2 regions of the Pseudomonas sp. JDS28PS106 genome follow, and region 1 is predicted to be linked to the other one. Evidence: riboswitches for the same ligand, from Rfam matches in the RefSeq annotation. Region 1 holds a riboswitch; the other holds the start of a gene.
What was found. A riboswitch is a leader RNA that binds a small molecule or an ion and turns the genes downstream of it on or off. The one in region 1 is predicted to bind cobalamin.
Positions count from the first base shown of each region.

Region 2: linked by a shared signal. The riboswitch ahead of cobW (cobalamin biosynthesis protein CobW) and the one ahead of TRP66_RS02170 (ABC transporter substrate-binding protein) in region 1 are both predicted to bind cobalamin.

Region 1 is NZ_JBAJGT010000001.1:507,310-511,221, reverse strand. Features, by position in the region: gene TRP66_RS02175 (FecCD family ABC transporter permease) at 1-208, opposite strand, end outside; gene TRP66_RS02170 (ABC transporter substrate-binding protein) at 205-1,230, opposite strand; cobalamin riboswitch at 1,370-1,574, opposite strand; gene TRP66_RS02165 (hypothetical protein) at 1,680-1,982, shown strand; gene TRP66_RS02160 (ABC transporter ATP-binding protein/permease) at 2,017-3,714, opposite strand; gene TRP66_RS02155 (M16 family metallopeptidase) at 3,711-3,912, opposite strand, start outside.
Region 2 is NZ_JBAJGT010000002.1:38,692-42,603, reverse strand. Features, by position in the region: gene nfuA (Fe-S biogenesis protein NfuA) at 1-157, shown strand, start outside; gene cobM (precorrin-4 C(11)-methyltransferase) at 242-988, opposite strand; gene TRP66_RS03355 (cobalamin biosynthesis protein) at 1,020-1,478, opposite strand; cobalamin riboswitch at 1,568-1,779, shown strand; gene cobW (cobalamin biosynthesis protein CobW) at 1,886-2,959, shown strand; gene cobN (cobaltochelatase subunit CobN) at 2,963-3,912, shown strand, end outside.

The sequences.
Region 1 (3,912 bases):
CTATGGCGCGGGTCAGGCGATAGTTCCAGATGATGCCCTCGTCTATGGGGTCGAGCACGTAGCCCGCGCCCCACAGCTTGTTGGCCAGGGTCTGAAGGATCGCCTCAGGGCCGATCGCCGTCTCGCCGATGGCCGTGCCGGCCAGCACGGCCGCCAGTAGCAGTGCCGTTACCCAGAATGCATGGCCTAGCGCTGCGGAAAATTTCATGGTGCCTTGCTGAACCGGTCGGCCGCGGCAGCGAGTTCTTCGATGCCGGTGAACAGGCGCAGGCTGGCTTGCATGCCATCAGCGTCGATGATCACGATACGGTCGTTCTTCACCGCGTCCATGTTGCGGGTAACCGGGTCAGCCTTGAGAAACTCCAGCTTCTTGCGATAGTCGTCGGCCGGAAAGCGGCGGCGGTCCATACGCGCGATCACCAGAATGCTCGGGTTGGCCTTGGCGATGGTTTCCCAGCCCACGGTCGGCCACTCTTCATCGGACTCGACGATGTTGCGCATGCCAAGGCTCTTGAGCATGAAGTCCGGGATGCCCTTGCGACCGGCGACGTAGGGGTCGATGTCCAGATCGGCGCTGGAGAACCAGAACACCGCCGACACGTCCTTGTCATGGTTGCGCTGGACGTTGGCCAGGGCGTTTTTCAGACGCTCTTGCAACTGCGCCACCAGCGCCTGGCCGCGCTCCTGGACGTCGAAGATCTGCGCCAGTTGCTCGATGCTGGTGTAGATCGACTCAATGCGAAACGGCTCCAGGCGCGTGCCATCCGCGCCGACCAGATTGTCCTTGCCTTCGCAGTCGGACGGCATGATGTAAGTGGGAATCTTCAGGTCATGGAATTGCTCGCGGGTGCCGACCACGCCCTGGGGGCCGACCATCCATTCCAGCTGCACCGCGACCAGACCGGGGCGCTTGCCGATGACCGACTCGAAGCTGGGGTCGTTGTCGGCCAGACGTTCCACTTTGTCGTTCTGCGCCTTGAAGCGCGGCAGCACGTCATTGAACCAGAGTGAGGTTCCGACCAGCCGGTCGCCCAGGCCCAGTTCGTAGAGCATTTCCGTGCCAGCCTGACCGATGGTGACCGCGCGCTGAGGCGCCCGCTCGAACGTCAGCGGCATGCCGCAGTTCTGCAGTGTCAGGGGGTAATGAGTGGGTGCGGCGGCCACGAGCGACGAAAAACCGGTGGCGCCGATGAGCGCTGCGATCAGGACGGCGAAGCGGGGCAGGGACATGAATGCGATCTCCTATCGTACGTGTGCAGGACGCAAGGTACATGCAGGAAACACATCCCAGGCCAGTGCCGTGCAGGCAAGGCAAGACGAAGCGCAGAAAGAGCGCGCGGAGATGTCCTTCCCGGACACCCCGCCGGTCAGTGTTTGCAGCAGGTCGGCAGGTCTCCTGACTGGCACGTCATCGCCCGGTTCCGGCCTTCCCGGGTCGCCCCAGTGGCTTGCAGATGCTTCGGAACAGGCTCGGTGCCTACAGTTGCGGGGGCAGTTTCGTTTGCGCCTCGGCTGAGCGAAGCGCGCGAATTCCCTGTTAGTTCCTCTCGGAAACCGACGGGGCGCGATGGTAAACGATCAGCCTTGACCTGGCTAATGCTTTGCGCCGGAGACTGCCGATGCCGCGCCCGACGTGCTATTTATGGTGGGCCTATCAACCGATCGAGCAGGTGAAATCCGTGGAAGCACTACGAGAAGCCTTCGCCCAGGCCGTCCGCGAAGACGTGAAGAAGTGTCACGAGGCCGGCTACCATTTTCCCCGGTGGGAGAAAATGGTCGATGAGCAGCACCCGGTGGACGTTGCCATTCATTTCATCGTCTCCGGCCAGTTCCAGGACGGATTCAAACGTCTGGTTCGCGAAGGGCGGGAAGACCTGACGATGGAATCGCTGATGTTGCAACCAAGGTTTGCACCTCTGTTCACCAAAGATCTGCTGGACGTCGCCTTGTGGCGCCTGCGCACCGTGGCCTGGGAAGGCTGAGCGCCGACAGGCCTTATCGCCAGCAAGCTGGCTCCTACCCGGTCCCGTAGGAGCCAGCTTGCTGGCGATGTGCCCGCTGCGAATCCGGCAACTCCACCGTCCTGTCGAACAACCGGCCCACGTTCGGCTGGTGGCTGATGCCAACGACCAGCGTGCCGGGCAGCGCGCGTCGCAGTTTGCCCAGCAACTCGCAGGCGCTGGCGTCATCGAGCTGGTTGGTCGCTTCGTCCAGATAAAGCGTCTGCGGCGCATACAGAAGTGCGCGAGCAAGTCCGAGCCGTTGCTGCTCGCCACCGGACAGCTGACGTGGCCACTCGCATTGCTCATCCAGTCGCTCCGCCAGCTGCGCCAGCCCGACCTCGCGCAGGACTTCCACCAGCCGCGTATCCGGCGGACATTGCGCCGCCGGGTACGCCAGCAATTCGCGCAACGGCAAAGTCGGCAGGTACGGTTGCTGAGGAATCAGCAGGCTAGGCCCTTCACGCAGCGTCCAGTGACCCCGGTAGTACGGCCAGAGCCCGTGCAGGGTGCGCAACAGCGTAGACTTGCCCAGCCCGCTGCGCCCGGCAATTTGCAGCCATTCGCCCGCGTGGCCGGCAAGGTTCAGGTCGTCGAGCAGCACGCTGCCGTCAGGCTGGTGGATCTGTAAATGCTCGACCCGCAAAACCTGCGCCCGGTCAATCGGCCGTACCTGGGCCCTGGTGGCCTCGATGGCCTGATGGAACTGGCCAACCCGCTCTACCGTCGCACTCCATGCGGCCAGGCGAGGGTACATTTCGATGAACCAGCTCAGCGAGCCTTGCACGGCCGTGAAGGCGCTGCGGATCTGCATCAGCCCGCCCAGGGTGATGGTCTTGGCGAGAAAGGCAGGCAGGGCGGCGAACACCGGAATGATCCGGCTTACCCGGTCATAGCTGACCGTGAAGAATTGCAGCTTGCGCATGCGTTCCATCAGTTGCCACCAATTGCCGGCGATGCGCTCGAAACGCTCGGCCAGTTGACGCTTCTCTACCGCCTCGCCTCGATAGAGCGCGATCTGCTCGGCGTGGTCGCGCTTGCGCAGCAGGCTGGCGCGAAAGTCCGCTTCGAAGCGCTGCTGCTGGTAATCCAGTGGCTGCAACGGGCGGCCCAGAAAGTGGGTGAAGGCCGTGCCCAGCGCCGTGTAGAGAATCGCGATCCACAGCAGATACCCGTGAATGACGACGGGCTGGCCCAGCAGCTCGAATTCGAGCACGCCCGACAGGTTCCACAGCACCATGGCGAAGGCGCCGACCTGCGCCACGTTGATGACGAACGAGGCGAGCAATTGCACGCTACGGTCGACCAACAGGTCGATATCCTCGGCGATGCGCTGGTCAGGGTTGTCCGGCTCGCCTTTAAGCCCCAGCCGATAGTAGGCCTGGCCCTGCATCCAGGCGTCGATGGTGCTCTGGGTCATCGCCCGCCGCCAGCGCAGCACCAGTGCCTTTCGCAGCCACTCCAGGTAGACGACGATCAGCACGTAGGCCGCGATGTACAGCGAATACTGGCCCATGAGTGAATAAAGTTCATCGGTCTTGAACTCCCCGAGCGTGTCGTAGAAGGTCTTGCTCCAGGCGTTGATCCAGACGTTGATCTGTACCACGAGCAGGCCCATGCCGATGACGCTGGCCAGCAAGACCCACGACAGCCATTGGCGTCGGTCAAGCCAGTAAGGGCTTGCCAGCCGGTAGAAGGTTTTGAGGGTTTTCACGGAGCGACTTTCCCTGCTGTTGCCGGCAGCAGGCGCAGCGTTACCCGATTGGCAGCGTCGAACAGCTCGCCCGCCAGACGCTGGAGCGCCGGTTGTGTCAGCGCCTCGGTCAGGTTCTGCTGCCGGCTTAGATAACGTGGATCGCCCCAGCGCCGGTCGCTGAGAATGAGGCGCCGCAGTTGGGTCTGATCGTCGGCC
Region 2 (3,912 bases), on a different contig from region 1:
CGCCGTGCTGCAATTCGGCGGCGGTTGCCAGGGCTGCGGTCAGGCTGACGTCACCCTCAAGGACGGTATCGAGCGCACCTTGCTCGAACGCATTCCTGAGCTGTCCGGCGTGCGCGACGTGACCGATCATACCCAGAAAGAAAACGCGTATTACTGATCAGTTGATCGCCAGCAATGCGGATCGCCGCCCGCTGGTTCCTACAGTTCCGTTGTAGGAGCCAGCTTGCTGGCGATAGCTTATTTACGGTCGATACAAATGCGCATGCCCGGCGCGATACAGCGATGACTCGCTGAACGGGTCATCCCCCAGCACCTTTCCCACCAGAATCAACGCCGTACGCCGAAAATCCTTTGCCTTCACCTTCGCGGCGATATCGGCCAGCGTACCCTGCACCCAATCCTGATCCGGCCAGCTGGCCCTGTGAATGACGGCGATCGGACATTCCACGCCATAGTGCGGCGTCAGTTCGGCGACGATCTTTTCCAGGTGATTGACGCCGAGATGAATTGCCATGGTCGCTTGATGGCGGGCCAGGTCCCCGAGCTTTTCCCCTTCGGGCATCGACGTCTTGTCCGCGTATCGGGTCAGGATCACGCTCTGGGACAGGTCAGGCAGCGTCAGTTCGGTGCCCAGTAGCGCGGCGCACGCGGCGGTCGCCGTTACGCCTGGGACAATCTCGAAGGGAATGCCCAGCCGGCGCAGATGGCGGATCTGCTCGCCGATGGCGCCGTAGAGGCTCGGATCGCCGGAGTGAACGCGCGCGACGTCCTGGCCGCGTTCATGAGCAAGTTTCATCAGCGCCACGATCTGCTCCAGATGCAGTTCGGCGCTGTTGGTGATTTCATCGGCGGTATGGCCTTCGAGCACCGCCAACGGCACCAGCGAGCCGGCGTAAATGATGACCGGGCAGCTGCGGATCAGACGCTGGCCCTTGACGGTGATCAGCTCCGGGTCGCCGGGGCCGGCACCGATAAAATAGACGGTCAATGGGTTCTCCAGACAGAAAGGTGACGAGTGATTATCCGTTACCCGGACCTGCCAACGCCAAGGCAAATGTCGCCAGACGGGATTTGCGCCGCGGAATCAGCAGGCGCGCCCCACCGCCGGCCAGCTGACTGGCTGCCGCCAATGCAGCGCCTTCGGCGACGCCATGGCAGCCGGTGCGAGCGAACGCCAGCGCCGAGCGATGGGTGAGTTGCGCATCGAAGGGTGCCAGCTGCGCGGGTGGCATCAGCACAAGCGGCAAACCGAGCTGCCGGGCCAGCTCCAGCAGGCCGGGCTCTTCCGCCTTGGCCGTAGTGCTGGCGAGCGCGTCGATGCGCTGGATGTCCAGACCGTGCTCGGCCAGCGCGCCGTCGATCAGTTCGCGAAGATGAGCGGCCTCGCAGTCCTGCCGGCAGCCAAGTCCGACGACCAGAACCTTGGCGCGCAGCGGGCGGTGAGTGGCGCTTCCGGATGTTGGAAAATTGTCGATCATGGCTGCCTGCGGCCGGCAAATGCGCCGCAGCAAATCACGGCAGGGCGGGCATCGTCAATCTGAACGATTGACCTGCCCGCAGGCACTGCGTAGCCTTGCGGGTTCGAGGTTCTCCAGCTGAAGGCTGGAGCTAAGACGGGAATGCGGTATAGGCCGCAGCTGCCCCCGCAACTGTAATCGGTCAGGTCGTTCGCACAGCCACTGCACACGCGGGAAGGCGCGGGCGACACGCGTCACGCGGCCTCTACTGCCGCGTCGCGCCACCGGAAGCCAGGAGACCTGCCTCGAACCGGGCTTGTGCCCGCGAATTCTCACTACAACCGGGCGGGGTGATCCGGTGGCGAATCGAGCCTTGGGCGCCGTGCCCGGCTGTCGTCCTGTCTGCCCGCCGCGCCAAAGGGCATCTGATGAAAACACTGGCCAAGCTTCCCGTCACCATCGTCACCGGCTTCCTCGGCTCGGGCAAGACCACGCTGTTGCGCCATATGCTGGACAACGCGCAAGGCCGCCGTATCGCGGTCATCGTCAATGAATTCGGCGAGCTGGGCATCGACGGCGAAATTCTCAAGCAGTGCAGCATCGGCTGCACCGAGGAGGAGGCCAACGGCCGGGTGTATGAGCTGGCCAACGGTTGCCTGTGCTGCACCGTGCAGGAAGAGTTCTTCCCGGTGATGCGCGAGCTGGTGGCACGCCGTGGCGATCTGGATCACATCCTGATCGAAACCAGCGGCCTGGCCCTGCCCAAGCCGCTGGTGCAGGCGTTCCAGTGGCCGGAGATCCGCAATGCCTGCACGGTCGACGCGGTGATTACCGTGGTCGACAGTCCGGCGGTACGGGCCGGCACCTTCGCTGCTTATCCCGAACAGGTGGACGCCCAGCGCAAGCTGGATCCGAACCTGGACCACGAGTCGCCGCTGCACGAGCTGTTCGCCGACCAACTGGCAAGCGCCGATCTGGTCATTCTCAACAAGGTTGACCAGATCGACGCCGAAGGGCTAGCTGCGGTGCGGGCTGAAATCGCCGAAGAGCTGTCGCCGGCGGTCAAGGTAGTGGAGGCCAGCAACGGCCGCCTGCCACTGAGCGTCCTGCTGGGCGTCAACGCCGAATCCGAGCTGCATATCGATGGCCGCAAGACTCACCACGATCACCACGACGACGAAGATCATGACGACCACGACCATGATGCCTTCGACTCGATCTCCATCGAGCTGCCCGAAGCCGACGAGAGCGTGCTGCTCGATGCGCTGACCGCGCTGGTGGTGCAGCACGGCATTCTGCGGGTCAAGGGCTTCGCGGCGATTCCGGGCAAACCCATGCGTCTGTTGATCCAGGGCGTCGGCACGCGGTTCGACAAGCACTTCGACCGCAAGTGGGGCGCGGACGAAGCGCGTCTGACCCGGTTGGTGCTGATCGGCCAGGCCCTGGATGCGCCGGCCTTGGAAGCGCAACTCACCGCTGCGCTCGCTGCGCTCGCCGGTTGATCCATGCACCTGCTGAGAACCCAGCCCGGCGGATTCGTCCCGGACGACAGTATTGCCGACCTTGGTCAGACGCCGGCCGAGCTGGTGATTCTCTGTAGCGGCGATTCGAGTCTGGCGCTGCTGGCGCAGGCCGCGCAGCAGCTGCCGGACGAGTACCCCAGCCTGCGTCTGGCCAATCCGATGCAGGTGCAGAACCATGCCTCGGTCGACCTCTACGTCGAGGAAGTCCTGCGCCATGCCAAGGTCATCCTGATCTCGCTGCATGGCGGCATCGGCTACTGGCGCTATGGTGTCGAGCGCCTGATGGAACTGGCCGCCACCGGGGTGCAGGTGATTCTGGTGCCGGGCGACGACCGACCTGACCCGGAACTCAGCGACCTGAGCACCGTGCCGGCGGCGGATCGTGACCGGCTCTGGCAGTTTCTGCGCCAGGGCGGGCTGGGCAACGCGCTGGATCTTTATCGGTGCATTGCCAGTCAGTGGCTGGGCCGGGACTATCCCTGGTCCGAGCCACAGCCTCTGCCGCGTACGGCGGCCTATCATCCCCGGCTGACAGGCTCCGGCCCGGCGCTCTGGCATTGCGACTGGACGGTCGGCCAGCCGGTGGCGGCGCTGCTGTTTTATCGCTCCCACCTGCAGGCGGCCAACACCGCGTTCATCGACGAGTTCTGCGCGCGCCTGCAAGCGCGGGGCATCAATCCGCTGCCGATCGCGGTCGCCAGCCTCAAGGAGCCTGGCTGTCTGGATCAGGTGCAGGCGTGGCTCGACGAAGCCGAGGTCGAGCTGATCCTCAATACCACAGGCTTCGCCCAGTCCAGCCCGGAGGCGCCGCATTTGCGGCCGTTCCGCCGTGACGTGCCGGTGATCCAGGCGATCTGCGCGCAGGACAACGAGCCAGCCTGGCAGGCCAGCGAGCAGGGGCTGGGCGCGCGGGATCTGGCGATGCACATTGC